Regions from separate parts of the Uliginosibacterium sp. sgz301328 genome, predicted to be linked through region 2. Evidence: riboswitches for the same ligand, from Rfam matches in the RefSeq annotation. Region 2 holds a riboswitch; the other holds the start of a gene.
What was found. A riboswitch is a leader RNA that binds a small molecule or an ion and turns the genes downstream of it on or off. The one in region 2 is predicted to bind thiamine pyrophosphate.

Region 1: another riboswitch for thiamine pyrophosphate. It lies ahead of thiM (hydroxyethylthiazole kinase); the one in region 2 lies ahead of thiC (phosphomethylpyrimidine synthase ThiC).

Annotation. Positions count from the first base shown of each region.
Region 1 covers NZ_JBGVSA010000002.1:123,894-138,915, forward strand. Annotated here, with positions in the region: gene ACDA63_RS02020 (replication-associated recombination protein A) at 1-587, shown strand, start outside; gene ACDA63_RS02025 (VOC family protein) at 628-1,005, shown strand; gene ACDA63_RS02030 (phosphatidate cytidylyltransferase) at 1,222-2,157, opposite strand; gene ACDA63_RS02035 (lysophospholipid acyltransferase family protein) at 2,154-2,798, opposite strand; gene ACDA63_RS02040 (CDP-alcohol phosphatidyltransferase family protein) at 2,855-3,322, opposite strand; gene ACDA63_RS02045 (hypothetical protein) at 3,321-3,653, shown strand; gene thiD (bifunctional hydroxymethylpyrimidine kinase/phosphomethylpyrimidine kinase) at 4,029-4,826, opposite strand; gene thiE (thiamine phosphate synthase) at 4,823-5,458, opposite strand; gene thiM (hydroxyethylthiazole kinase) at 5,458-6,267, opposite strand; TPP riboswitch at 6,287-6,385, opposite strand; gene ACDA63_RS02065 (DUF1854 domain-containing protein) at 6,455-6,922, opposite strand; gene ACDA63_RS02070 (ABC transporter transmembrane domain-containing protein) at 6,919-9,138, opposite strand; gene cphA (cyanophycin synthetase) at 9,487-11,685, shown strand; gene cphA (cyanophycin synthetase) at 11,759-14,329, shown strand; gene ACDA63_RS02085 (hypothetical protein) at 14,532-15,022, shown strand, end outside.
Region 2 covers NZ_JBGVSA010000004.1:143,206-158,227, reverse strand. Annotated here, with positions in the region: gene ACDA63_RS04645 (hypothetical protein) at 1-655, opposite strand, end outside; gene ACDA63_RS04640 (hypothetical protein) at 663-896, shown strand; gene ACDA63_RS04635 (hypothetical protein) at 1,112-1,495, shown strand; gene ACDA63_RS04630 (hypothetical protein) at 1,506-1,730, opposite strand; gene thiC (phosphomethylpyrimidine synthase ThiC) at 1,735-3,648, opposite strand; TPP riboswitch at 3,711-3,809, opposite strand; gene ACDA63_RS04620 (carbonic anhydrase) at 3,905-5,239, shown strand; gene ACDA63_RS04615 (DUF1289 domain-containing protein) at 5,245-5,478, opposite strand; gene ACDA63_RS04610 (DUF4126 domain-containing protein) at 5,496-6,128, opposite strand; gene ACDA63_RS04605 (2-hydroxychromene-2-carboxylate isomerase) at 6,177-6,776, opposite strand; gene ACDA63_RS04600 (SDR family oxidoreductase) at 6,843-7,517, opposite strand; gene ACDA63_RS04595 (MBL fold metallo-hydrolase) at 7,661-8,683, shown strand; gene ACDA63_RS04590 (PHA/PHB synthase family protein) at 8,747-10,567, shown strand; gene ACDA63_RS04585 (EAL domain-containing protein) at 10,731-13,505, shown strand; gene ACDA63_RS04580 (methyl-accepting chemotaxis protein) at 13,683-15,022, shown strand, end outside.

The sequences.
Region 1 (15,022 bases), on a different contig from region 2:
AGGGGGGCGACAACTTCTACGATCAGATCTCGGCCCTGCACAAATCCGTGCGCGGCTCGAATCCGGACGGTGCGTTGTACTGGCTGTGCCGCATGCTCGACGGCGGTGCGGACCCGCGCTACCTGGCGCGGCGCATCGTGCGCATGGCGTGGGAAGACATCGGCCTGGCCGACCCGCGCGCCATGCAGATCGCCAACGACGCGGCGCTTACCTACGAGCGTCTCGGCTCGCCGGAAGGCGAACTGGCGCTGGGGCAGGCCGTCATCTACCTTGCCGTGGCAGCCAAGAGCAATGCCGGCTATATGGCTTTTAACGAGGCGATGGCTTTCGTACGGCAGGACAAATCGCGCGAAGTGCCCGTGCATCTGCGCAACGCGCCGACCAAGCTCATGAAGGAGCTCGGTTACGGGCACGCTTATCGCTACGCCCACGACGAGCCCCACGCCTACGCGGCGGGCGAAACATACTTGCCGGACGGTATCGAAGATCCGGCCTGGTATCAGCCGGTGCCGCGCGGGCTGGAAAGCAAGATCGCCGAAAAAATGGCTTTCCTGCGCAAGCTCGACGACGAAGCCGGCAAGGGTTGAAGCCACGTCGTCATGTGACGACTTCCCCCGGAGGTTCAGCATGAGCAATTCCCCCTCGCTGCGCAGCTATGCGTATGTTCTGGCCGTGCCCGATCTGGTGCGTACCGCGGAGTACTTCCGCGACGTACTCGGTGTTGTTCCCGAATGGCAGGATGGCGACAACTGGCAGGCGCTCGCGCGCGACGGCGTGCGGGTGATGCTCGGTCACTGTCCGGACGCCTTGCCGCCGCGCGACCTGGGCGATCACAGTTACTTCGCTTACCTGCATGTCGACGACATCGATGCGCTGCACGCCGAACTACTGGGGCGCGGCGCACTCATTCGCCAGTCGCCGACCGACAAACCCTGGGGCATGCGCGAGATGGCGCTTGAGACGCCCGATGGGCATCGATTGATGGTGGGGCAGGAAATCCGCTAATCCGTTTTGGTGGGGCGGGGCGAGAAGCGTCATCCGCCCTCCGTATCTGGAAACCGATGGGACTCAGGAGTTTTCGGTTTCCATTCTGATGAGCACGGTCGGACGCAAATCGAGAGCCCCAATCAGGGCGTACAGACAGCGGATGACGCGCCGCTCGTCTGATGAGAACGCCGCCCCTGCATTGCACCGGGGGCGGCATTTTTCGCTGAACAGCGCCTAGGGCGTAAACCAGTAGCGGGTCAGGTGGAAGAAGATCGGCGCCGAAAATGCCAGCGAGTCCAACCGATCAAGCACGCCCCCGTGCCCGGGAATGCCATTGCCCCAATCCTTGGCCCCGAGCGAGCGTTTGACTGCAGAGAGAATCAGCCCGCCAAAGAAACCCGTAATCACGACGACCAGCGACAGCGCGCAGGCTTGCCAGGCCGTGAACGGGGTGACGCCGTGCAGTGCCGCGCCGACCAGTGTTGCCAGCACGCCTCCGCCGATGAGCCCTTCCCAGGTTTTGTTGGGGCTAAGGATCGGTGCAACTTTGCTTTTGCCAAAGAGCTTGCCGCACACGTATTGCAGGACGTCGGATAGTTGAGCCACGAGCAGGAAGTAGACCAGCAGCGTGCCGTTGGCGGTGTCGTACCCCGCAATCGGCAGGAAAAGCAGGGCGGGGATGTGGCTGACGCCGTAAACGCAGACCATGATCGCCCATTGGATCTTCGCGCAGCGTGAAAGATAGTCCTCCGTATCCTGTGCAAGCGTGCTTGCCGTCGGCAGCAGGAAGAAGCCATACACCGGCAGCAATATGGAAAACAGCCCGTACCAATCCATGGCAACAAGCGCGAATTGCACCGGGATGGCAACGAAAAACGCGCTGAACATCGCAAGCCTGTCTCCGGGGCGGGTCGGCGTCAGAGACAGAAATTCCCTCAATGCCAGGAACGAGGCAATCGCAAACAAGGCGGTGGCCGTCGTTCGCCCTATGGCAATAAAAGGCAGCGTGACTGCCACCAATATCCACCATGCATTGATGCGCTGGTTGAGGTTGACCACCGTGGCGTTGTCACCGCCTGCCTTCCAGGCAATGGCGCGACCGATGAGCGTGGCCATGGAGAGGAAAGCAACGATGCCAAATGCGAGCGACCAGAACGGCGTATTGATCATTTCGGGGATGACGAAAATTGATGTGGCGCCAACTCGCAGACCGCTTGTCGTGCGCGTGTGAGAAATGCCGGCTTCGATTCTTCTGCAATCCGCGACAGCGCTGCGCCGAAATGCACGCGATTGATCAGCGGCAGGACGAGCAGAGACCCCTTGGGAAGGGTGCGGTTGGGATTTTCCAGATAGGTCGGAACGAGTGCGATGCGCGGGAACTCCTCAGCCAATCGGAAAATTCCACTCTTGAACTCATCGGGCAATGCACCGTTGTGACGCGTGCCCTCCGGAAAGAAGATCAGCGAAGCGCCTTCTTGCAGGGCCTGGCGTACCGGGGCCAGGGCGTCCTCCCCAACCTTGCCATGGCGGTTAATAAAAACGACGTTCAGCACGCGTTCTGCGATCCAGCGTCGTATCCGCCCGTTCCCCCAGTAGTCCATGGCCGCCACCGGTCGTACGCGCATACGCCACCGCAACGGCAGCGCGGCAAGCAAGACCACTGTATCGAGATGACTGGAATGATTGGCGAAGAAGATGGCCTGTGCGGTGGTCGTGCTGACGCCGTTGGCGGGGACGGCGCCCACCAGCAACCGTACCAACGAGCACAGCAATTCTCGTGCGACGAGCTCCGAACGGGGACGAGGATTCATGCGTCTACTTTTCCCTTTTGTGGCGATGCGCGTGCCCGGCTGCGCCGTTCCGTACGTCAGCGTGCGACGAGTTGTTCGGCGATCGCGCGCGTGCGCCGCCAGCAGGTCCACGCGGAACCGACAACAATGGCCCAGAGCGCGCCTTGGGCGACGTACAGGCATGCTGCGGCCTGCAGGCCGGCCGCACCCACCAGCATGGCAATCAGTCCGAGGGTGACGGCGGCCATGCGGTGCTGTTTGGCCATCGGGCCGGAAAAGCTCTGAATCTGACCGAGCGCGCCACCAAAGACTCTGATGTAAGCGGTCAGGGCGGCGAGCAACGCGGCAAGCCAGCCGATGGGCGAAAGCTGTACGCCATAACCGAACGCAATCAGGATGATCGAATCGGCAATGCGGTCAGGAAACTCGTTGTAGAGCGCCCCCAGTGCGGTGCTCTTGCCGCCCTCGACGGCGACGAGGCCGTCGATGACGTTGGCAAGGAGCCGCAATTGCACGCCGGCAATCGCGAGCACGATGCCCATCATGCCGCCGATGACAAACAAGCCGATGGGTACGAGTGCGGCAAACACGCAGCTCGACACGGAAATCTGGTTCGGCGTTACCGCCGAGTTGGCCAAGCCACGGGCGATTGCGCGAATGACACCACTGTCGCGGGAAGAGACTTTTCTTCGTTCCATCATCGTTCAAAAGTATGACGTCCATGCGAACGGCATCTGCCTGTCGCCGCGTGCGCGAAGGCTGGCACGAGCGGGATGTTTTCACCGTCAGCACGGCGAGCCGACGAGCAGGCATCGGGAAGGACGCAACGGTCTGCAGATACAGATGTTGGCAAATGCCAGTTGCTATTTGCTGTGAAGTTCGCACTGCGGGAAACGCCGGAAAATTATCCCTAAACTCGGGCTGCTCGGGGCACGCGCGCCATTGCGACAAATCAAGGTACCGCTTACGCTGACTGGCGTCCGAGAGCCCGCTCTGGCCAAGGAAGATCGCGGCCGACTGGCTCGGCGCCCGAGCGCTGCGCGGCGTGTGCAGAGAAGCATGACGACGAAGACCTCCCTGACCCTGCAGCCGAACTGGCTGCCCCGATGCGGAGGGCCGGCGGGGCACGTATTGCAGTCGCGGCGGATCGGCGCTGCCTTGGCGTCAGGCCGACCTTGGTCGTACCCGCACGTCCGTCACGGCGAACAAATCAGGCGGCGGACTTCCTGCGCTCGATCCAGCGCTGCCGATTCACCACCATTGATGAAAGTGATGCACCGGCCCAATCCCATGGCCCACATCCAAGCGATCCGCCGCCTCCAGCGCTGACTGCAAATACGCCCGCGCGGCGACGACCGTTGTCACCCAATCCGCATGTTTCGGACGCAATGCTGCCAGTGCAGCCGACAAGGTGCACCCCGTGCCGTGCGTGTTGCGGGTGGCGACGCGGGGATGCACGATGCGCGCCTCGCCCTCGGGCGTGATCAGCCAGTCGGGGCTGTCGACGGCGTCGAGATGGCCGCCCTTCATCAGTACGGCCTGTGCGCCGGCTTCGATCAGTGCCAATCCCTGGCGATGCATCTCTTCTTCATCCTCTGCCACGTCGCAATCGAGCAGCGCGGCGGCTTCGGGCAGGTTGGGGGTGATGATCGATGCCAATGGCATCAGACGGTCGCGGATCGCGGCGACGGCGTCTGCCGCGAGCAGGCGATGTCCGCCCTTGGCGACCATGACCGTATCGAGCACGACGTACGCGGGGCGATGGCGTTCGATGCCTTCGGCCACGGCGTGCACGATGCCAGCGTTGGCCAGCATGCCGAACTTGACTGCATCGACACGAATGTCCGAGAACACGGCGTCCATCTGCGCGGCGACGAATTCCGGCGGAACCGGCTGCACGTCCGTCACGCCGCGCGTGTTCTGTGCAGTGAGCGCGGTCAGCACGCTCATGCCGTAGGCCCCCAGCGCCGAGAAGGTCTTGAGGTCGGCCTGGATGCCGGCGCCGCCGCCCGAATCCGAACCTGCGATGGTCAACGCGTGGGCGATCATGTTCTTGCTCCCGAAATGGCGTGTGCGAGTGCATGGGTTGCCGTCGGCACGTCCGGTTGGCCGCAGATGGCGGACACGACGGCGACGCCATCGGCGCCCGCAGCGATCAACGCTGCCGTATTGCCGGCATGGATGCCGCCGATGGCGACCACCGGGCACGGCTTGGCGCGCATGAGCGCGGCGAACGCATCCAGTCCAAGGGCGGGGGCGGCATCGGGCTTGGTGCTGGTGGGCAGCACCGGGCCGACGCCGAGGTAATCGATGAGATCGAGCGGGGCGCTGCTCCATTGCGCGGCGTCCGATACCGAAAAGCCGAGCAGCTTGTGCGGGCCGATGAGCGCGCGTGCGGCGTCAGGCGGTAGATCGTCCTGCCCGATGTGGATGCCGTCCGCATCCACGGCCAGCGCGACGTCGATCTGGTCATTGATGATGAGCGGCACGCCGCGCGGTGCGAGCAAAGCCTTGAGCCGCGTGGCGGCCTCGAACCATTGGCGTTTCTTCCAGTCGGGCGCGCGCAATTGCACGATGGTGACACCTGCGTCGATTGCATGGCGCGTCGTGTCGATCATGCCGTCGACGCCGCCGCACAGGTCGGGGTCGAGCACGAGGTAGAGCGAGAGATCGAATCGCATCACACGATCCGGCTGCGCAGTTCGTCCGGGTCCATGGCGTAGAGCGCATCGAGGAACGCGGCCTTGAATGAACCCGGACCGGCGCTCGTTGCCAGGGCGCGCTCGCCCGCGAGGCCGGCCATGGCACAGGCCGATGCAACCGCCGTGAGCCGATCCTGCGCGCCGGCGGTGAATGCCGCGACGAGCGCCGACAGGGCGCAGCCGGTGCCGACCACGCGTGTCATGAGCGGGTGCCCCCAAGGCGTGGCGAGTATGCGGTCGCCGTCGGTGATGTAATCGACTTCACCTGTCACCGCCACGATGGCGCCGGTGTCGCGTGCCAGTTCGCAGGCCGCCTCCAGCGCCGCGTTCGAGCCTGCCGTGCTGTCGACGCCGCGCCCCGCGCCGCCCAGTCCCGCAAGCGCGAGGATTTCTGAAGCATTGCCGCGGATGGCTGTGGCGCCCTGCGCGAGCAGGTCACGGCAGGCGTCGGTGCGATATGCCAGCACGCCGGCGGCGACCGGGTCGAGCGTCCACGGCACGCCAGCCGCATGCGCAGCGGCGACGGCCACGCGCATGGCGGCAAGGCGGGCAGGGTAGAGCGTGCCGACGTTGATGAGCACGGCGCCCGACATGGCGGCGAAGGTGGCGGCTTCTTCTTCGGCAACGATCATTGCCGGCGCCGCACCGGCCGCGAGCAGGACGTTGGCGGTGATCTCCTGCACCACTTCGTTGGTGAGGATATGCACGAGGGGCGAGGCCGCGCGCAGGCGTTCGAGTTCGCTGGCCAGTGTACCCAGCGCGAGCGTGGTAGGTGTCGAGTCTTGCATGATGGCTCCTGGCGTGTGCGGGAGCCGGTGAAGACTTCCCTACGCCGGCATGATCCGGATCAGGTGATGCGGGTGTGTCTCAGTCCTCGCATCAGCGAGGACACCCCGAGTCAGGTGCGCATTGTCCGCTTGTGCCGGCGGCTGGACAAGCTGCGTGGTCACCGATGTGACCACGCCTTGGCGGATATCAGAGGAAGCGATCCAGCAGCTTGCGGCTGTGGCGGTCGAGCGAGAGCAGGTCGCGCAGCAGAAACTGGATGCCGTGGATGTCGGCGATCAACAGCGTGGTGGCGGACAGGCGCCGGATGTCCTCTTCGCCCTTGAGCACCAGGCGCGTCGGGCCGCGATCGGTGTCGACGTCCCATGTGCTGGGCGTGGCGAAAGTCGACACGCTCTTGAGGCGCAGGATGCGTGGCATGAATTCGCGGCTGGCGAGTTCTTCTTCGACCAGCGTGCGGGTGTCGTCCGGCAGGTCGCCGAGCCTGTCGATCCACGCCAATTCGTGGCCGTCGCCGCTGACGATCGAGATGCTCTCCTGCGGCGCGGCGATGGGAAAGGCGCGCACCGGTGTGACGGCCTCCGAAACGGTGCCGTCGGCGGCAACGAAGTTGAGGCGACCGAGCGCGTCGCGCCGCAGTGTCCAATCGAGCGTCATGACGGCGTTCCTTCCAGCTTGGGCGCGTTCTTCCATTCGGGCGAAACCGCTTCGGTGTCGACGTTGCGCGCCTGCGCTTCGTACAGACGGTAGTAGGCGCCCTGCGCTTCCATCAGCGCTTCATGGGGGCCCACCTCGACGATCTTGCCGCGATCCATCACCACCAGCCGATCCGCGCGACGCAGCGTCGACAGGCGGTGCGCGATGGCGATCGTGGTGCGGCCGCGCACGAGGTTGTCGAGCGCCTTCTGGATTTCTTTTTCGGTTTCGGTATCCACCGACGAAGTGGCTTCGTCGAGGATGAGGATGCGCGGATCGATCAGCAGCGCACGGGCGATCGATATGCGCTGGCGCTCGCCGCCCGACAGACCTTGTCCCCGTTCGCCGACCAGCGAGTCATAGCCCTGCGGCAGGCGCAGAATGAATTCATGCGCATGCGCCGCGCGTGCCGCAGCGATGATTTCCTCGCGCGAGGCCCCCGGTTTGCCGTAGGCGATGTTCTCGGCGATGGTGCCGAAGAACAGGAACGGCTCCTGCAGCACCAGCCCGATGTTGCGGCGATAGTCGGCCACCGCGATGTCGCGGATGTCATGGCCGTCGATGCGGATCGCGCCCTGCGAGACGTCGTAGAAGCGGCAGATCAGGTTGACCAGCGTGCTCTTGCCCGAACCGCTGTGGCCGACCAGGCCGATCATTTCGCCCGGCGTGATGGTGAGGTCGACGCCGCGAATGACGGCGCGATTGCCATAACGGAAACCGACGTCATCGATTTCGATACGGCCTTCCACGCGCGGCAGCGGTTGCGGATTGGCAGGTTCCGGCACGCTCGATACGTGGTCGAGGATGTCGAAGATGCGCTTGGCGCCGGCGGCGGCCTTCTGCGTGACCGACACGATGCGGCTCATTGAATCGAGCCGCGTGTAGAAGCGGGTGATGTAGGCGAGGAAGGCCGTCAGTACACCGACGGTGATCTGGTCGTGCGCGACCTGCCAGATGCCGAACGCCCACACCACGAGGATGCCGATTTCCGTCAGCAGCGACACGGTCGGGCTGAACAGCGACCACACACGGTTAAGCTTGTCGTTGACCGCCAGGTTGTGGCGATTGGCGTCGCGGAAGCGCTGCGCTTCGCGGCGTTCCTGCGCGAAGGCCTTGACCACGCGGATGCCCGGGATGGTGTCGGCCAGCACGTTGGTGACTTCGGACCACACGCGGTCGATCTTCTCGAAACCGGTGCGCAGCTTGTCGCGCACGACGTGGATCATCCAGCCGATGAAGGGCAGCGGCAGCAGCGTGACCAAGGCCAGCCACGGATTGATCGAGAAGAGGATCACCGAGGTCATGACGATCATGAGCACGTCGGTGGCGAAATCGAGCAGGTGCAGCGACAGGAAGACGTTGATGCGGTCGGTCTCCGAACCGATGCGCGCCATCAGGTCGCCCGTGCGCTTGCCGCCGAAATATTCCAAGGACAGGTTCAGCAGGTGTTCGTACGTCGTGGTACGCAGGTCCGCGCCGATGCGCTCGCTGACCAGCGCCAATATGTAAGTGCGCGCCCAGCCCAGTCCCCATGCCACCAGTGCCGAAGCCGCGAGTCCGCCCAGGTACAGCGTTACCAGGTGCACGTCGATCGGCACGCCGTTCTGATAAGGAATCAGCACTTTGTCCATCAGCGGCATCGACAGATAAGGCGCCACCAGCGTCGCGGCGGTCGATGCCAGCGTCAGCAGGAAACCCGCCAGCAGCGGCCAGCGATACGGGCGCGCGAAGCGCCACAGGCGCAACAGGGTCCACGTCGACGGTGGTGCGGTGAGTTCCTGTGCGCAGTTAGGACATTCTTCGTCGTCCGGGTCGAGTGGCGCCTTGCAGGTGGGGCACAGCAGTTCGGCTTCGGGCGACTCCGACGTGCCGGAGGACAGCACATCCAGGAGCTGTTCGAAGCGCGACTGCAGGCGCGTGGCGGCGACGTTCTGCGCCAGCGTGAAACGCCAGCTTGCAAGACGGCGGGAAGCGTCCTGCAATTGGAGCGTGCCTACGCCGGCATGGTCGTGGTGCACCAGTTGCAGCGAAGACGCCAGCGCGCAATGTTGCCAGGCCTTGGTATCGGCATCGCGCCAGAGAATGCGGCGACCGGTCAGTGCGACGAAGCCCCCCGCAAAACGCAGACGCTCGTCGAGATCGGTTTCCAGCGTGGCGATGATTTCCTCCCCGGACATTAATTCGCTATCGAGCGAATTGCGCCACGGCTCGCCTGCCGGATTTGTTGTAACTGAGTGTGTCGTCATGAAATACGGCGAATCGGTTATGCGCCCGACGCCGGATTGAATTTGCCGTAATGGCGTGTCGCTTGCGAAGGGCTGCTGCGCCTTGTGACAAGGCCCTTGGGCGCGGCATTTGCTGTATTCTCGCGCGCTGTTCGGGGACCGTTGAAGGCGCTGGAGTATACCGCGCCACTGCGGAACATTGCCGTTACAAGGGGTAATTCAAGTCGTCGGCCAGTTACACGATATTGCATTACGTTTCTGCGGCCGTGATGTAATCGCCCCGCGTGATGCAATCACCCAATGAATATGAGTAAAAAAGACATCGAGCTTCTCCGCCTGAATTATCTGCGTGGTCCGAATATCTGGACTTACCGCCCGGTGATCGAGGCGCTGGTCGACATCGGCGAACTGGAGGATTTCCCCTCCAACACCTTGCCCGGGTTCAACGAACGTCTGTCGGCCTGGCTGCCGGGACTGATCGAACACCGTTGCAGCGAAGGGCGTCGCGGAGGCTTCTTGTCGCGTCTGGCCGAAGGCACATGGCCGGCGCACATCATGGAACACGTGGCCATCGAGCTGCAGAACCTCGCCGGCATGAAGGTCGGTTTCGGCAAGGCGCGCTCCACTTCGCAACGCGGCATCTATAAGGTCGCGGTGCGAGCGCGCAACGAACAGGTTGGCCGCGCCGCGCTGATGGCAGCGCGCGATCTCGTCATGGCCGCCATCAATGACAAACCGTATGACCTCGCGCCGGTGGTCGAACACCTGCGCGTCATGGTCGACGACCACTACCTCGGCCCGAGCACGGCGTGCATCGTCGAAGCGGCCACCGAACGCAGCATTCCCTGGATTCGCCTGACCGACGGCAACCTCGTGCAGTTGGGCCACAGCGCGCGCCAGCGTCGCATCTGGACGGCCGAGACCGACAAGACCAGCGCGATTGCCGAAGGCATTTCGAGCGACAAGGACCTGACCAAGAGCCTGCTGTCTTCCTGCGGCGTGCCGGTGCCCGAGGGGCGGATCGTCGAATCGCCCGAAGAAGCATGGGAAGCCGCGCAGGACATCGGCCTGCCGGTGGTGGTGAAGCCTTCCGACGCCAACCACGGGCGTGGCGTGTCGCTCGAGCTGGACGATCGCGCAACGATCGAGGCCGCGTTCCACCTGGCCGAACGCGAAGGCAGCGAAGTCATCGTCGAGCGCTTCATTCGTGGCGACGAACATCGCCTGCTGGTGGTCGGCTCGCGCGTGGTCGCGGCCGCACGGGGCGAATCCGTGTGGATGACCGGCGACGGCGTGTCCACCTGTGAGCAACTCATCGAGTCTCAGGTGAACTCCGATCCGCGCCGCGGCGACGCCGAAGAGTTTCCGCTCGAGACCATCGTTCTCGACCGCGACGCCAACGTCGTGCTCGAACTGCAACGCCAGGGGCTGACGCGCGACAGCGTGCCCGCCGCCGGGCGTCGCGTGTTGGTGCAGCGCAATGGCAACGTCGCCATGGACGTGACCGACAAAGTTCACCCCGAGGTCGCCGAGATCGTCGCGATGGCCGCCCGCGTGGTGGGCCTGGATATCGCCGGCATCGATCTCGTGGCGCAGGACATCAGCCGTCCGCTGGAAGAGCAGGGCGGTGCGATCGTCGAAGTCAACGCCGGCCCCGGCCTGCTGATGCATCTGAAGCCCTCCGTGGGCGAGCCGCGCCCGGTGGGCCGCGCCATCATCGAACATTTGTTCCCGGAAGGGGACGCCGCCCGCATTCCCATCGTCGGCGTGGCCGGCGGCACTGACGCCACGTTGGTGTCGCGGCTGATCGCGTGGCTCACGCATCTGGGCGGCCTGCATGTCGGTCTGGCTTGCCGTGCCGGCCTGTATCTGGATCGCCGTCTGGTCGAACACCGTAGCTGCGCGAACTGGACCGGCGGACAGCGTCTGCTGATGAACCGAGCCGTGCAGGCAGCCGTTTTCGAGAACGACGCGGAAATGATCCTGCGCGAGGGGCTGGCCTACGACCGCTGTCAGGTCGGGGTCGTGACGGACATGGGTTCTGTCAACGGACTTGCCCCGTATTACGTTGATCAGCCGGAGCAGCTCTTCAATGTGCTGCGCACGCAGGTCGACGTGGTGATGCCCGAAGGCGTGGCGGTGCTCAACGCCGACGACGCGGAAGTCCTCAAGATGGCCGAGCTGTGCGACGGCGACGTATTCCTCTACGGGCAGAAAGCCGATTCGCATGCCATGGTGGACCATCGGGAGCGCGGTGGTCGCGCACTCTTCGTGCGGGGGCGCGAAGTGATCCTGGCAACCGGCGCCGATGAAATCGTGCTGGTCAGCCTCGACGTGCTCGACCGCGCACCGGCCGCCGCTGTCGGCCTGCATGTAGAACACGCGCTGCCGGCGTTTGCCGCGGCGTTGTCATTGGGTATTGCCCCGGCGCTCATCCGCGCCGGCATGGAAACATTCGAACCCACCCAGGGGACTGCAGCGGGGGCTGGCAGTTTCTGATCGGTTGGGGGCGACTCGAACGAAGTTCACAAAAATGTCCGCCAGAGACAAACGAACAGGGAAGACGGGTTAAATGGAAGTATCGAGAATACGGGCGCTGCGCGGCCCCAATCTATGGAACCGCCGCACCGCCATCGAGGCGATCGTCACGTGCAGTGACGACGAATACGCGATCGACAGGATGGCGGGCTTTGAGCCGCGCCTGCGCGAACGCTTTCCCGAGATCGGCCACATCCTGCCGGTCGAGCTGGGCCAGCCGGTATCGCTGGCCGACGTGCTGGAATTTGCAGCACTGGGCCTGCAGGCCCAGGCCGGCTGCCCGGTGACCTTCAGCCGCACGGCGCGCACGCTGACGCCGGGCGTTTTCCAGGTCGTCGTGGAATACTCGGAAGAAGCCGTCGGCCGCCAGGCCTTCGAGCTGGCCGAGGCGCTCATCGAAGCGGCCCGCAACGACACGCCTTTTGATCTGGCCGACGCGCTGCATCGCTTGCGCGAGCTGGATGAAGACATCCGCCTGGGGCCGAGCACCGGCGCCATCGTCAACGCCGCCGTTGCGCGCGGCATTCCATTCCGCCGCATGACGTCCGGCAGCATGGTGCAGTTCGGCTGGGGCAGTCGCCAGCGTCGCATCCAGGCGGCCGAGACCGACCGTACCAGTGCGATCTCCGAATCCATCGCGCAGGACAAGGAACTCACCAAAACCCTGTTGCTCGCCGCCGGCGTACCCGTGCCGCATGGCCGTCCGGTCAGCGACATCAACGACGCCTGGGAAGCCATGCAGGAAATCGGCGGCCCGGTGGTCGTCAAGCCGCGCGACGGTAACCAGGGCAAGGGCGTGACGGTCAACGTCGTGACCCGCGAACACCTGGAAGTGGCCTACGCTGCTGCTTTCGAGATCAGCGACGAAGTGCTGATCGAGAGCTACATCCCCGGCAGCGACTTCCGCCTGCTGGTGGTCGGCAATCATCTGGTGGCCGCCGCGCGCCGCGATCCGCCGCATGTCATCGGCGACGGCACGAGCACCATTCGCCAACTGGTCGACATGGTGAACCTCGACCCGCGTCGCGGCGAAGGGCATGCCACCTCGCTGACCAAGATGCGCCTGGACGACATCGCTATCGCGCGTCTGGCCATGCAAGGCTTCGATCCTGAATCCGTGCCGCCCAAGGGCGCCCGCGTCGTGCTGCGCAACAACGCCAACCTGTCCACCGGCGGCACGGCCACCGACGTCACCGACGAGGTGCATCCGGAAGTCGCCGCGCGCGCCGTCGCTGCCGCGCAGATGATCGGCCTGGACGTGTGCGGCGTGGACGTGGTGTGCGAAACCGTGCTCAAGCCGCTCGAAGAACAGGGTGGCGGCGTGGTGGAAGTCAACGCCGCGCCGGGCCTGCGCATGCATCTGTCGCCTTCGTTCGGCAAGGGCCGCGCGGTGGGCGAGGCCATCGTCTCGAACATGTTCGCCGACGGCGACGACGGCCGCATTCCGGTCGTTGCCGTCACCGGCACCAACGGCAAGACCACGACGGTGCGCCTGATCGCGCACATCATCGCCACCAGCGGCAAGCGCGTGGGCATGACCAATACCGACGGCGTCTACATCAATGGCCGCCGCACCGACACGGGCGACTGTTCCGGCCCGCGCAGCGCGCGCAACGTGCTGATGCACCCGGACGTGGATGCCGCCGTGTTCGAAACCGCGCGCGGCGGTGTGCTGCGCGAAGGCCTGGCGTTCGACCGCTGCAAGGTGGCGGTGGTCACCAACATCGGGCTGGGCGACCACCTCGGACTGAACTTCATCACCACGGTCGAAGACCTCGCCGTGCTAAAGCGCGTCATCGTGCAGAACGTGGCGCCGGATGGCGTGGCCGTGCTCAACGCCAGCGATCCGAACGTCGCTGCCATGGCCGACAACTGCCCGGGCTCGGTGACCTTCTTCACGGCCGACCGTCATCATCCGCTGATGGCGACGCATCGTGCCCAGGGGCGTCGCGTGGTGTACGTGCAGGACGGCGACATCGTGGCGTGCGAAGGCAACACGACTTTCCGCGTGCCGCTGTCGGGCGTGCCGCTCACGCGTGGCGGCACCATCGGCTTCCAGGTCGACAACGCCATGGCCGCGGTGGGTGCGGCGTGGGCGCTGGGCGTGGATTGGGACGTGATGCGCGCCGGTCTGGCGACCTTCATGGGCCACGCCGACAACGCACCGGGGCGCTTTAACGTATTCGACTATCGCGGCGCAACCGTGATCGCCGATTACGGCCACAACCCGGACGCCATGCTGGCGCTGGTGCAGGCCGTCGAAGCCATGCCAGCCACGCGCCGCAGCGTGGTGATCAGCGGGGCGGGCGATCGTCGCGACGAGGACATCCGGCAGCAGACGCAGATCCTGGGGCGCGCGTTCGACGACGTGATCCTGTACCAGGACCAATGCCAGCGCGGCCGCGCCGACGGCGAAGTGCTGGCGCTCCTGCGCGAAGGTCTCGAAGGCGCGACGCGCACCAGCGCGGTCGACGAGATTCACGGCGAATTCGTCGCCATCGACACCGCGCTCGATCGTCTCAAGACGGGCGATCTGTGCCTGGTGCTGATCGATCAGGTCGAAGAAGCGCTTTCGCATATCCGCACGCGAGTGGCTGCGGGCTGACCCCATCCACGGCCAAAGACCAGAAACCAGGCGTCCTCGCCTGGTTTTTTTTCGTCTGTAGCGCTGCATCTGCCCTTTCGTCCGTGGCGGCGCGAGGGGTGCCGGTCTTCCAATAGCGCATCCATCCGGATGACGTCAGGGAGACAGCATGCGCAAGGGGTATGGGAGCGGTGTGGCTGAATGGCGGCGGGGGGCCTGAGCGATGTTCGGTTCCGCCACGCTGGAAGTCGCCGCCGGGCTGACGATCGTCTTTCTCGTGCTGAGCGTGGCCTGTACGGCGATGCGCGAGATCATCGAAGCCCGCATGAAGATGCGCGCCGTGACGCTGGAGCGCGCATTGCGCGAGATGTTCCAGGACCCGGACGGTCGCGGGCTCACGCGCGAATTCTTTGCGCACCCGCTGATCTTTGCGCTCTATCGCGGCGGCTACGACCCGACACGCCTGCGCAACGGCCGCATGCCGGCCAACAGCAATCTGCCTTCATACATTCCCAGTCGCAGTTTTGCACTGGCCTTGCTCGACATTGTGGCGCGTCCTGCGGGGCAGGCTTCGGTCGAACTCTCGCCAGAGTATCTTCGCACGGCCATCGCTTCGTTCGGATGCGCGCCCGTGCGCCGCATCATGCAAGGCGCATGCGATGCCTCGCGCGGCGACCTGGATGGCGTGCGGCGTTATCTCGAAACCTGGTATGA
Region 2 (15,022 bases):
GACTCAGCTCCACTTCGAACAGGCGCGTCTTGCTGTCGTAGACAACGCCCGCGACGGGTGCCACCCGCATCAGATATGTCAGCGACTTGGGGTAGATGGCATCCGACCAGAACGACGTGCTGCGCACGATGCTGCGGTCAAGCGGCGACGATGAGGTATCCAGGCGGAGCAACCCGGTCGCCGCGTCAGCCTTGAAACCATCGAAGAATTTGATGGTGCGGCCCTGCGAATCCTGTGTCGTTCCGCCGATCAGAGAGAACGGTGCAGTCGCGCGGGACGATGGAAAAGCAATCGCAGCCACGTGGGTGAGCGCCACGCTGCCGTTGTAGGCCGCCCATTTGTAGTCGGTAGTCGGAGTAGTGCCCTTGGCGACGACAGTGACCTTTGCCGCAACGTCGACATACGACAGCGACTTGTTGCTGCTATCGAGCACTTCGACGCGCACCGACGTGCAATAGGTGCCCGCCTTGAGTGCACGTGCGTCCGTGTAGATCCACGCGTAGGGCTGGTCCGCCGCAAGTTCGGTGACCAGCCAGGTTGTCGCCGTGCCCCCCGGCGGCGGCGCAAGCTTGATGGCAGCCAGTTTCGAATTGGTGAACGTCGCCGACACGAGCTGACGAGCACTGACGGCCCCCTCATCGACAGTGAAGCTCAATTGCGTCGTGGAAAGGCTGAAATCGGCCGTCGCCGGTTTGCTGCTGCCTGCCGGGCAATTCACTACCGAAGAGCTTGAACTGCTCGTGCTGGATGAAACACTGCTGCTGGACGACACACTGGAATTCGATTCTGCGCCGCTGGGCGACGCACCGTCTCCACCCCCTCCGCCGCCCCCACAGGCGGACAGAATTCCCGAAAAAAAGACGACAACACACCCCCGGACTACGGATTTCATCTGATCCCCCGATGTTTGTTTTTTTGATGTCTCGGCGCAGGGCGCGCCGATCGTTTGAATTCTACTGAACGGAACCCATGATTCATTGACACAAATTTACAGACCGAAGGGCGATGCCGACTGCCGCCACGAAGCGGATTTCCGTCGAGGACAGCGCCGCACTGCGCTACCATCCGCCCCACGGCGTCATAAGCGCCTTTTTGAATTCTGGAGATGTTCATGAGCAGCTTTACCAAAGTGGTCCTGTACACCGGCGCCGGCGGCCGCGCGGCTTTCCGCGAAGACGACATTTCGCTGGATGAATCCAATCCCAACGTCCATCTGTCGAGCGTGATCGGCGCTTCCGGCATCCAGTTGCGTCGCAGCCCGGTCGGCTTCAAGAGCGCCGTCCATGTGACCGGCACACCGCAGTGGGTCTACATCCTGAGCGGTGCCATGGAAATCGTGCTGCTCGACGGTTCTTCGCGCGTGTTCAAGGCTGGCGAACACTTCTACTCCGCCGACACGTTGCCGGAAGGCGCGGTCTTCGACCCGAAAGTGCACGGCCACTGGAGTCGGCAGGTCGGCGACGAGCCGCTGGTGACGCTGTTCGTCAAAGACTGAACGCGCTGCTTCAACCAAAGAAAAAGCCATCCGGTTCGATACCGGATGGCTTTTTTGTCAGTGCCTGCAGAAGTTGCTGCTCGGTGAGCAACTGCAACCCGGCCGCTTGCAGCAATCCGATCACGCGGCGGCGTGATTGATTCTGCTGTACCGCCGCACGGCTGCCATGGCCTGTACGGGCACGCACATGACAAGGGCCGCTCACGCGGCCCTTCGTTTCAACACTTGCCGTCACGCGCTCAGAGCTTGTGATAGACCTGCGCGCCCTTGGTCACGAACTCGACCGACTTGGTCTCCATCCCGCGCGAAATGGCTTCGGCTTCGGCAATGCCCTGCGCGGCGGCAAAGTCGCGCACGTCCTGCGTAATCTTCATCGAGCAGAAGTGCGGGCCGCACATTGAACAGAAGTGCGCGACCTTTGCGCCCTCCTGCGGCAGCGTCTCATCGTGGTAGGCGCGGGCCGTGTCGGGATCGAGTCCCAGATTGAACTGGTCTTCCCAGCGGAACTCGAAACGCGCCTTGCTCATGGCGTTGTCGCGGATCTGGCTGGCCGGGTGGCCCTTGGCAAGGTCGGCGGCGTGCGCGGCGATCTTGTAAGCGATGATGCCGGCCTTCACGTCGTCCTTGTCGGGCAGCCCCAGGTGTTCCTTGGGCGTCACGTAGCACAGCATGGCGCAGCCGTACCAGCCGATCTGCGCAGCGCCGATGGCACTCGTGATGTGGTCGTAGCCCGGAGCGATGTCAGTGGTCAGCGGCCCCAGCGTGTAGAACGGCGCTTCCTTGCACCATTCGAGTTCCAGCTCCATGTTTTCTTTGATGAGCTGCTGCGGCACGTGACCCGGGCCTTCGATCATCACCTGCACGTCATGGCGCCATGCGATCTCGGTCAGTTCGCCCAACGTCTTGAGCTCACCCAGTTGCGCTTCGTCGTTGGCGTCCCAGATCGAACCGGGGCGCAGGCCGTCGCCGAGCGAAAAGCTCACGTCATAGGCCTTCATGATTTCGCAGATGTCTTCGAAGTGCGTGTAGAGGAAGTTCTCTTTGTGGTGCGCGAGACACCACTTGGCCATGATCGATCCACCGCGCGAGACGATGCCCGTCATACGGTTGGCCGTCATCGGCACATAGCGCAGCAGCACGCCTGCGTGGATGGTGAAGTAATCCACGCCTTGCTCGGCCTGCTCGATCAGCGTGTCGCGGAAGATCTCCCAGGTCAGGTCTTCGGCCTTGCCGTTGACCTTTTCCAGCGCCTGGTAGATCGGCACCGTGCCGATAGGCACCGGGCTGTTGCGCAGAATCCATTCGCGCGTTTCGTGGATGTTCTTGCCGGTCGACAGGTCCATCACCGTGTCGCCGCCCCAGCGGATCGACCAGGTCAGCTTGTCGACTTCTTCCTGGATGCTGGAAGTCACCGCGCTGTTGCCGATGTTGGCGTTGATCTTGGTGAGGAAGTTGCGGCCAATGATCATCGGCTCGCTTTCCGGGTGGTTGATGTTGGCCGGGATGATGGCGCGGCCGCGCGCTACTTCATCGCGCACGAATTCCGGCGTGATCACGTCGGGAATCGCGGCACCGAAACTCTGCCCCGGATGACGGCGCCCCATGAAAGCCGCCATTTTTTCGCCGTTCGGGCCCGTGGCCTTGAGCGACTCGATGTACGCGGCGCGGTTGAGATTCTCGCGGATGGCGATGTATTCCATCTCCGGCGTGATGATGCCGCGGCGCGCATAGTGCATCTGCGTGACGTTGCCGCCGGCCTTGGCGCGGCGCGGCTTGCGTTGCAGGTTGAAGCGCAGGGCGTCGAGCGAGCCATCGGCTTCGCGACCGCGGCCGTATTCGGAACTCAACCCAGAGAGCTGTTCGGTGTCACCTCGCTCATCGATCCAGCCTGCGCGCAACGCGGGCAGGCCGTCGCGAACGTCGATCCTGGCCGTTGGGTCGGTGTACGGACCGGAAGTGTCGTAGACGAAAATCGGCGGGTTCTTCTCGCCGCCAAATGCGGTCGGCGTGTCGGCCTGGGCGATTTCGCGCATTGGCACGCGGATATCAGCGCGCGAACCTGCGATGTAGACCTTGCGCGAATTGGGCAGTGGCTGGATGGCCGCTTCGTCCACGTGGGCGTTCGAAGCGACGAATTTCTCATTGGCGTTCACGGTGCAACCTCCGTTGTGGGTGGGGCGGGGAGGCTGCACGGCCGGCGCCCGCAACGGGGCATGGAGACGTGCTCTCGCTTTCCCTACGCCGGTATCACCCGGATCAGGTTCGAAGGGTATTTCTCACTGCCGGACAACCCGGCAGACCCCCAGCGAATGGCGGCAAGGTACTCAAAAAAACCGGCTTTGGCAAACCGGGCATTCAAGTTATGGGGCTTCGCGGCCGAAAAAAGAGGAAACAACAACCCGCCCCAACATGCCCGCACGCCCGGTGCTTGCCCTCGCTCTGCTGATCGCCCTGCCCGCCTGGTCCGCCGACTGGATGACGGTGGCGAGCGATCGTCTGCGCCGCGTAGAACTGGACCGTGGCAGCGTGCTGCGGGCCGAGCGCGGCGCCCGCGTCGCATGGGGCCGCATCGTATTGTCCGACGCGCAGGCGCAGTTGGCCGGGTATCGTGAGGTACGGGCGCTGAATCGTTACGACTGCGTGGCACGCACCTTCACCATCGTCAAACGCGTCTATTTCGACGCTGGCGAACGCCCCATCCGCGAGGAAGGCGTCGACAGCGACCGTCCCATCGGCATCAAGGCCGGGACGGCGGACGACCGCTTTTTTTCGGAAGTGTGCGAGGTTCCGCCCCAATCGGCGGCGAACCCGCCGGCCACCGTCAGATCCCTGACGCGCCTCGCGGCACAGGCCGAACGCAGGGCAGCAGGCGCTCAGAATCAGGCCAAGCCCGAAGCCGGTGCCGAGCCGCCGGTCAAGCCGCGCCGAGTCGCGCTCGACGCCACCACCGACTCGAACCTGGCCGAGCGTTTGGCCAATGCCGCCAACGGTAGCGCTGCACCGCCGCCACCTGTCGCCTATGCGCCGCCCCGCGAAGCGAGCCCGCGTGCCGCACCGAAGCCTGCCGCGCCGAAATCGTGGAGCTACGAAGGCGACACCGGCCCGGAAGCCTGGGCACGCCTGTCCGGCGAATACGCCACTTGCGCGCGCGGACAGCGCCAGTCGCCCATCGATCTGCGTGACGCCATCAAGGTCGACCAGGAACCCCTGCGCATCGACTATCGGCCTTCCGCCTTCACCATCGTCGACTCGGGCCGCAACATCGACATCGATCTGGCCGCCGGCTCCACGCTCAAGGTCATGGGTCGCACCTACGTGCTGACGGGCGTCCATTTTCATCACCCGTCGGAAGAGCGCGTGAACGGCCAGTCGTTCGACATGACCGCACATCTCGTTCACCGCGACGCCGAAGGGCGCGTTGCTGTCCTCGCGATACTGCTCAAGGCCGGCAAACCGAACGACGCCGTGCAGACCCTGTGGAACAATCTGCCGCTCGAAAAGAACCAGCCCTACCAGCCGGAGACACCGCTCGACATCACGCGGCTCATGCCGGCCGAGCAAGGATATTTCAGTTACATGGGATCACTGACGACGCCACCGTGCACCGAAGGCGTGCTGTGGCTGGTGATGAAACAACCCGTTGACATCTCGCGCGAGCAGATCGACATCTTCACGCGGTTCTATCGCAACAACGCCCGGCCGATCCAATCGACCAACGACCGCATCATCAAGGAATCGCGCTGAGCCCCCTAGGCTTCGCGCAGATGCGGGGGCAACCCGTAGCGGGCGTAATGCGCTTCACGCCGCCTGGAACAATTGTCCAGGATCGCTTCGCGCTCCGTGACGCCCGAGCCTGCCCAGGCGCGGATCTCATCGATACTGCGAAAACAGCCCGTGCAGACGTCCGACTCGCCATCCAGGCAACACAGGCGCACGCAGGGCGAAACGGGCAAGGCGATTTCGTCGAAGTTCTCGTCGTTCATTACGGCGTCCGGCGTCGTCAGGTGACACGTCGGTCAGGGTCGGGTTCAGGGCGCGCCAGCATACCGGCGCTACGCAGGATCCGGCGCAGGGAGCGCCACAGCCGGCGCACGATCCACACACAGAACGCAGCCAGCACCAGCGCGAGCACACCCGCCAGGAGCGGGTGATGCGCGATAAGCCAGAACAGCCCGAGCGAGACCACGTCCTCGCCAAACGAAGCCGTCCAGTTCGACACGGGTTCTGGCGAGGTATTGAGTGTGGCGCGCGTGCCGGTCTTGGCCAGATGCCCCGTGGCGGCGAAAGTGCCGCCGAGCAGCGCCAGCGCCGTAGTGGCGGCGGCACGGTCGCCGGCCAGGCCTGCGGCAAGCGCCGCCCCGGCGGGCAGGCGGATGAAGGTGTGGACGCTGTCCCATACGGTATCGACGGCGGGAATCTTGTCGGCGAGGAACTCCACCACCGCCAGCAACGCGGCCACGCCCATCACGATCGGGTGGGCCAGCACGTGCAGCCCCGGCGGCAGGTCGATCCAGCCGAAATGCCCGGCCGCGCCGAGCACGAACACCAGCGCATACAGCCGGATGCCACTGGCAAATCCGATTGCGGCGGCCAATGCAGCGAGATGGGTCAGGTCGAGGTGCGTCCAGTTCATGTTTGCCGGGCATCGCCCGCTACGGCGACGCCCTTCCTGTGGCTTAGCTCAGAAACCGCCCGAGGCAAGCCACTTTTCGAGATGAGGCAGGCGATCGACGCCCCAGAACGGCTCGCCTTCGACAATGAAGAATGGCGAGCCGAACACGCCGCGCGCCATGGCCAGTTCGACTTCGGCCTTGAGCCGTTCCTTGAGTGCCGCTTCGGCCAGGGCCTGGCCGAGTTCATGCCGATTGGCACCCACGTCGGCGGCGATTCCCAGCACGCGATCGAGCTCGGCGATGTTCACGTCCGCTGTGAAGCATGCGCGGTAAGCCGCATGCGCGAAGGCGCGCGCCTGATCGGGGTCGCGATCCTGCAACCAGAGAAAGGTGCGCGCCGCATGCTGCGTGGGCACGGGAAAGTTCGATGGATGCGAATAGGGAATGCCCAGGTAACGCGCCGAGCGAGCGAAGTCCCGCAGCGCGTAATCCCCTTTCAGCGGAATCTGCGGCAAGGGTGCCGCCCCCGTGGCCTTGAACGCCACACCCAGCAGGATCGGATGCCACACGACCAGCCGATCGTGGCGCGCGGCCAGATCGTCGATCAGTTCGGAAGCCAGGTAACCGTACGGAGACGAAAAGTCGAAGTAAAAGTCGATCGGGGCCATGTTGTCTCTTGTGTGAAGGGCCAGCCAGTCATCCGGCACTGAAGGTCAATGCTACGGACAGTTCCGTTACCAGTCGAGCATACGGCCGTCGATCGACAGAAACCGTCCGTTATGACGCGTATCGAGCGTGTCGATGAGCTGCCGCAGTCGCTCGACCGCCTCGCCCACCGGCAGCTCGGCTCCGGCGCCGCCCATGTCGGTGCGCACGCTGCCCGGATGTACGCTCACCACCGTCACGCCGCGCGGGCCAAATTCGGCGGCCGCCATGCGCACCACCATGTTCAGCGCCGCGCAGGCCATGCGATACAGCGGCTGGCCGGCATCGGCCGTTGCCTGCAACGAACCGGCGTCGGACGACAGCACCACGACGCGGCCGCGCGCCTGCGCCACCGCCGGCGCAAAAGCCTGTATCAGCCGCATGGCGCCCAGCACGTTGGTTCGCATGACAGCGTCGAACTCGGCATCGCCCGGCGCCAGGAATCGTTGCGCAGCCGGTCCGGCCAGCCCGGCGCTGATGACCAGCAGCGGCAGCGGCGCGTCGTCACAATGCCAGGCCAGCGCAGCCACCGATTCGACGCGCATCACGTCCAGCGCCTGCACATCCACGTCGGCGGGCAGCCAGGCGCGCACTTCGTCGGGCTGCCGGCAGCCCGCGATCACGTGCCAGCCTTCGGCGGCGTACTGCACCGCCAGCTCCAGCCCGATGCCGCGACTGGCGCCGGCGATGAGAACGTCCTGCATGGTGCATCCCCGTCGTGAAGAACCTCGATTATGCACAGCGGGCACCGGCTTCGGATTGCGCCGCCCGCCGGGGCCGATTTTCCGTGTAGCAGCAAAACAGGACGCTACAATCGAACGACAACAGTCATACCTGCCGCCCCAACGTGACCACCGACTCGCTTGAATATCCCTTTGGCACGAGCCCGGAAGGCTCCGCTCCCCGCAGCGTGGCGCCCGGCATCGCCTGGCTGCGCATGGCGCTGCCCTTCGCGCTCAACCACATCAACCTGTGGCTGATCGAAGACGGCCCCGGCATCGCGATCGTCGACACCGGCCTGGGCGACGATGCCTCCCGCGCGGCGTGGGACACCGTGCTGACGGCGGCAGACAAGCCGGTGACGCAGATCATCGTCACGCACTACCACCCCGACCACGCCGGCAATGCGGAATGGCTGTCCCGGCGCACCGGCGCGCCGGTGTGGATGAGCACAGGCGAATATCTGCTGGCCCACACATTGCTCCATGAGATTGCGGGCTACGACGTGGCCGCGATGGTGGATCACTTCCGCCACCACGGGCTGGACGAGGATCGCTGCGGCCGACTGGCCCGACGCGGCAACGTCTATGCGCGCGGCGTGCCCGAGCTGCCCCGCACCTACCGGCGACTGGTGGCCGGTGATCGATTGCAGATCGGTGCCCACGCATGGCAAACCATCGTCGGGTACGGGCACTCGCCCGAACACATGGCGTTGTATTGTGCGGAATTGGGCGTGCTGATCTCGGGCGACATGCTCCTGCCGCGCATCACGACCAACGTCAACGTGCCGGCGGCGTTGCCCGAAGAAGATTCGGTGAGCCGCTTTCTGGATTCGGTGCGCCGTTTCGCGTCGCTGCCGGCCGACACGTTGGTGCTGCCTTCGCACGGTGCGCCGTTCCTGGGCGTCCATGCGCGCATTGCCCAACTTGAAGCGCACCATGAAGAGCGCGATGCTACGTTGCTCGCGGCCCTCGATGTGCCGCGCAGCGCGGCCGAAGTATTGCCGGTGCTGTTCCCGCGCGAGCTGGACTCACATCAGGTGATGTTCGCGATGGGCGAGGCCATCGCCCACTTGAACCAATTGATGGTGCGCGGCTCCGTGCGGCGCATCGACGACGGAAACAGGGTCCGCTTCGTGGCGGTGACCTGATGATGCCGGTGATTGCCGGCGCAAGCTTCGCCCCCTAACCCATATGTTCAGGAGCGCAGTTCCATGTCGACCAACCAGAACCAAGCCGATACGGCAACCATGCCCGATCCTCAAGAGATCGCGCAAACCTACGCCGACGTAGCCCGGCGCAGCTCCAAGCTACTGACCGAGCACGTGCAGCGCCAGATGCAGAAAGGCATCAAGACGTGCGACGACGAACTGGGCCTGGCGCAGGCATTCATGGACATGACGTCCAAGCTGCTCGCCAACCCGATGCGCCTGGCGCAGGCACAGTGGTCGCTGGCGTGGGACTACTTCTCGTTGTGGCAGAACTCGATGCAGCGCTTCATGGGCCTCGCTCCGGCGCCGATCGCCACACCCGCCAAGGACGACAAGCGCTTTCGCGATGACGCCTGGCAGGACCACTTCCTGTTCGACTTCATCAAGCAGTCCTACCTGATTGCCGCGCGCCACGTGCATGACACCGTGGCGGGCGTCGAAGGGCTGGACGAGAACACGCAGAAGAAGGTGAACTTCTTCACGCGCCAGTACGTGGATGCCCTGTCCCCCAGCAACTTCGTGCTGACCAACCCGGAAGTGATGCGCACCACCGTGCAGTCGCACGGCCAGAACCTGGTCAAGGGCTTCAACAACCTGCTGCGCGACATCGAAGACGGCGACGGTCAGTTGCGCATCCGCATGACCGACACCGATGCCTTCGAGCTGGGCAAGAATGTGGGCACGACGCCGGGCAAGGTGGTGTTCCAGAACGACCTGATCCAGTTGCTGCAATACACGCCGACCACGGCCAAGGTCTACAAGCGGCCGCTGATGATCGTCCCGCCGTGGATCAACAAGTACTACATCCTCGACCTTCGCGAGAAAAACTCGTTCGTGAAGTGGTCCGTGGACCAGGGCCACACGGTGTTCGTCATCAGTTGGGTCAATCCGGACGCGCGACTGGCCGAAAAGCAGTTCGAGGACTACCTGCAGGAAGGCGTCATCGACGCCGTGGATGCGGTCTGCAAGCAGACCGGCGCCAGCGAGATCAACGCCGTGGGCTACTGCCTGGGCGGCACGCTGCTGTCGGCGGCTGCGGCCTACATGGCGGCCAAGAAAGACAAGCGCATCGCTTCGACGACCTTCCTCACTACGCTGACCGACTTCTCCGAGCCGGGCGAACTGGGGGTGTTCATCGACGAAGACCAGGTCACCAACCTCGAACGCAAGATGTCGGAACGCGGCTATCTCGAAGGCAGCGAGATGGCGAACACCTTCAACATGCTGCGCGCCAACGACCTGATCTGGTCGTTCGTCGTGAACAACTATCTGCTGGGCAAGAACCCGTTCCCGTTCGACCTGCTGTACTGGAACTCCGACGCCACGCGCATGCCGGCCAAGATGCACAGCTTCTACCTGCGCAACATGTACATGCGCAACGCGCTGCGCGAACCGGGCGGAATCACGCTGCTGGGAACACCGATCGATCTCTCCAAGATCAAGGTGCCGGCTTATTTCATCAGCACCAAGGAAGACCACATCGCCCCGTGGAAGACCACCTACCTCGGCACGCAACTGCTCGGCGGGCCCGTGCGCTTCGTGCTGGGCGGCTCGGGTCACATCGCCGGCATCGTCAACCCGCCCGTGGCCAACAAATACGGCTTCTGGGTCAACGACGCCGGCAAGCTGCCCCCTTCGCCGGACGACTGGCTGACTTCGGCGACGCAACACGAAGGCTCGTGGTGGACGGACTGGAATGCGTGGCTGGTGGCGCAGGACGACAGCCAGGTGCCCGCCCGCAACCCGTCGGCCGGTACCCTGCCGGTACTGGATGAGGCACCGGGCTCGTACGTGAAGCTGCGGCTGGACAAGACGGTACGCTGATCGCCAGCCTGTTACCCTCCTGACAAAACCGTGGCCGGTGCAATGCCGGCCACGCCTGCCCCATTGGGCAATGCGGCGATGCAGTCTGACATTTCCGACATTTCTGCTTCAGTTTCCATATTTTCCGTCGATACCATGATTTCGTGCCCTATTCGCCCGGATCATGAACCTCCCATCCGTCGACGCCATCGACAGCCTTTCGCACCGCCTCCAGACGGCTTTCATCCGTCTGTCGAAGGACGCTGCGCTGTGGGAGAGCGACCTGGAAGCGGCCTTGCGGTACGTGGCCGTGTCCTTGACCGAGACGATGCGCGTGGGCCGCGCCGGCATCTGGCTGATGCGCCCCGACGGCCGCGCGCTGGAGTGCGGAGTGCATTACCTGGCCGCGCACTGCTCTTTCGAACAATTCGGTCCGGTGGCGCTCGACCACGCGCCGCAGTACCTGCACGCGCTGGACAGCACGCGCCTGATCGACGCCACCGACGCCGTCAATGACCAGCGCACCAGCGAGCTGGCCGCCGGCTACCTGGTTCCCAACGGCGTCGGCGCCATGCTCGACGCGGCACTTCATAAGGCCGGCCGCCTCAGCGGCGCGATCTGCATCGAGCACCTGGGCAGCGCCCGGCTATGGAGCCGCGAGGAGCAGTCCTTCGCCATCTCGGTGGCCGATCTGGTGTCGCAGTTGCTGGTGTTCCATGAACTGAAGGACAGCGAAGAGCGCTATCGCCGGTTGTTCGAGCTGGCCGGCGACGCCATTTTCACGCTGCGCGGCGACGAGATCATCGACTGCAACCAGCGCGCTGCCGAGTTGTTCGCCTGCAGCGGCGAACAGTTGCGCAGCATGCGCCCGCAGGATATTTCGCCGCCCACGCAGCGCGACGGACAGTCTTCCACCGAGAAGGCATCCGTCATGATCCGCCGCGCCCTGGAGGGCGAACCACAATTCTTCGAGTGGTCGCATCGCCGGCTCGACGGTTCGGTGTTCGACTGCGAGATCAGCCTGACCGCCATCGCCCTGGGCCACGAAGCCTTCACCCTGGCCATCGTGCGCGACATCACCGATCGCCAGCGCGCCGAACGCGCCCGTGCACAGGCCCAGAAGCAACTCGAACAACGCAACAACGCGCTGCAGGTGGTCAATAGCCTGGCGCGCCGCCTGCACGGCATCACCGACATCACGCTGATCGCCGAAGAAACCGTGCGCGTACTGCATCTGCTGCGGCGTGCGGACATCGTGAGCTTCTTCCGCATCGGCGCCGACCAGGAACAACTGCTGCGCATCGCCTGCCTGGGCCCCGGTGCGACCGAACTGACCCAGGCCGAGCCGATGATTGCGCTCAACGGCAGCCTGGCCGGCGAAGCGCTGCAGGCGCGCCGCATCATGGTCTGCCAGGACATCGCCGCCGAACCGCGCATCACGCCCGTTGGCAAAAGCAAATTGATCGCCAGCGGCATCCGCTCGCTGGTATCGATGCCGCTGATCTATCGCGACGAATCCTTCGGTGTCATCAGCCTGCTGTTCAGGCAGGGCATCGGCTCGCTGGCCCACTCGGACCTCGACACGCTCAACGCCGTCTGTCAGACGGTGGCGCTGGCGCTGGCCAACGCGCGCCACGTGCAGGACCTCGAATACCAGGCCATGCACGATTCGCTCACCGGCCTGCCCAACCGCGCGCAGTTGCACCGCGAGACCACCGCCGCCATCGAACAGGCAAAGCAGAGCGGCAACGGCGTGGCGCTGATGCTGCTGGACCTGAACCGCTTCAAGGAAGTGAACGACACGCTCGGCCACCACTCGGGCGACCATCTGCTCAAGCTGGTGGCGGACCGGCTGCGCTCGGCCACCGCGCCGTTCGGCGCAACGCTGGCGCGGCTGGGCGGCGACGAATTCGCCGTGCTGCTGCCTGGCGAGGGACGGCAGGAGCAGGCCAACGCCTTCGCAGCGCTGCTCGGCACCATGCTGCGCCAGCCTTTCGACGTGCAAGGCATTGCACTCGAACTGGGCGCCTCGGTCGGGGTGGCGCTCTACCCCACCCACGGCGAATCGAGCCATGCGCTGCTGCGTTGCGCCGACGTGGCCATGTACGAAGCCAAGAGCAAGGTCGGCGGAATCAGCGTGTTCGACCCGCAGTACGACACCCACAACCCGCGCCGGCTGGCGATGATCACCGAACTGGGCTCGGCCATCCAGGCCGATCAACTGGTGCTGCACTACCAGCCCAAGCTCGATCTGGTCTCGGGCCGCTGGAGCGGCTGCGAAGCCCTGGTGCGCTGGGAACATCCGACACTGGGCCGCATCGCGCCTGCCGAGTTCATTCCCTATGCCGAAACCAGCGACCTGATCCGCCCGCTGACCCTGTGGGTCGCGCGCCAGGCGCTGCGGCAGTTGCGCACGTGGCGCGACGCTGGGCTCGACGTCTCGGTGGCGATCAATCTGTCCACGCGCAATCTGCTGGACGTCACGCTGCCCGACGCGCTGGCCGAACTGCTCGAGGAATACGCGCTGCCGCCCGCAGCGCTGCAACTGGAAATCACCGAGACCGCGCTGATCGGCGACCCCGACCGCGCGCTGGCCGTCGCCGACCGGCTGGTGGCCGAAGGCATGCGGCTGTCCATCGACGACTTCGGCACGGGTTACTCATCGCTGGCGTACCTGCGCAGACTGCCGCTGACCTCGCTGAAGATCGACCGCTCTTTCGTCGAAGACATGCTCAATGACGAACAGGACGCGATCATCGTGCGCTCGACGATCGCCCTGGCGCACAGCCTGGGACTGCGCGTGGTGGCCGAAGGCGTGGAAGAAGGTCCGGTGCTGGGTGCATTGCGCGCCTGCGGTTGCGACGAGGCACAGGGTTATCTGTTGGGCCGTCCGATGCCGGCCGAGCAAGTCACGGCGCTGATGTCGTCGCCGCCGGTGGTGTCGCCGGAGCAGTCTTGATGTCGTTGCAGCGACGTCCGCCGACGAGCGGCGCGTCGTCATGAAAACAAGCACCGGCGCCGCTTTGCGCACGGTGCGCCCAGAGGGCGGGAAAACGCGACCTAAAGTTATCGTCACCCGGCCCGATACCGGTGAGACAGCGACCATAGGGTCGCCGGAGCTCGCGAGGAGACAGCAGTGAAAGCACTATTCAGCCCCGCCGTGGCACTTCTGAACCGGCTGCGCTATCCCTACAAATTCGGGTTGATCGGCCTTGTCGCCGTCGTATCGATCGGCTTCTTCGTCGTATCGCTGACGATCGCCATGCAGTCCGAACTATCGGCCGCGCGCGCCGAGCGCGACGGTCTGTCGGTCTATCAGCCGGCGCTGCGTGCGTTGCAGGTCATGCAGCACCATTCCGTGGTCGCCACCGCCGCGCAGAGCGGAGACGACACCTTCAAGTCCGACGTGCAGGCACGCGCCGGCGAAGTCGACGCGGCACTGGCCGAAGTCGACAAGGCGCTGGCCGCCAGCAGCCTCAACCTCGCCGCGCCGTGGAAGGCCGTGCAGGCCGAGTGGCAGCAGGTCAAGGGCAAGACGGCCGCCACGCAAGGCAAGGACATCGCCACGCTGCACGCCAAGCTGTTCGGTTTGATGGGCGACTTCCTGCGCGACATCGGCGAAGTCTCGAACCTGATCTCCGATGCCTCGCCGGACGCCAACTATCTGGCCGACACGCTGGTGCGCAAGATGCCGGACGCCACCGATCGTGCCAACCGCCTGCGCGGCTCGGGCCTGTTCCTCATCGTCACCAAGGACATGGCGACGGAATGGCGCAAGATCGGCGGCCATATCTCCGAAGTCGAACGCACGCGTTCCGAACTGCTCGACTCGCTCAATCGCGCAGCCAATGCCAGCCGCACCGCGCGCGAAGCGCTGCAGGCCACCGGCAAGGCGCTGGGCGGCGCGTACGACAGCTTCCTGGCCGAAGCCGACGCCGAACTGCTCAAGGGCGCGCTGGCCGTCGAACCCAAGGCCTACACGACGCACAGCGCCGCGATGGTCGACACGCTGTTCAGTCAGGCCGACAAGCAGATCGTGCCGACGCTGCGCGCCGTGCTCGATGCCCGCATCGGCGAGCTCAACCGCGCCTTCATCACCAACACGGTGATTGCCGCTGTCATGGTGCTGCTGCTCGCCTACTTCTCGGTGGCCATGTTCTTCGCCATTCTCGGTTCGGTTTCCGAACTGTCGGAAGGCGCGCGCCGCATCGGCGACGGCGAGCTGTCGTACCGCATCCCGTTCTCGGCCAAGGATGAGCTGCGCGCCGTGGCAGACCAGTTCAACGCCATGTCCTCGTCATTCGCCGAAGTCATCCAGCGCGTGCAGAGCACCGCGCAGGAATTGAACCAGTCGGCAACCGCGCTGGCCGGCAGCGCCGAGCAGGTTTCGAAGGGCTCCGAACGCCAGTCCGAGGCAGCCTCGAGCATGGCGGCGGCGGTGGAAGAAATGACCGTCGGCATCGACGAAATCTCGCG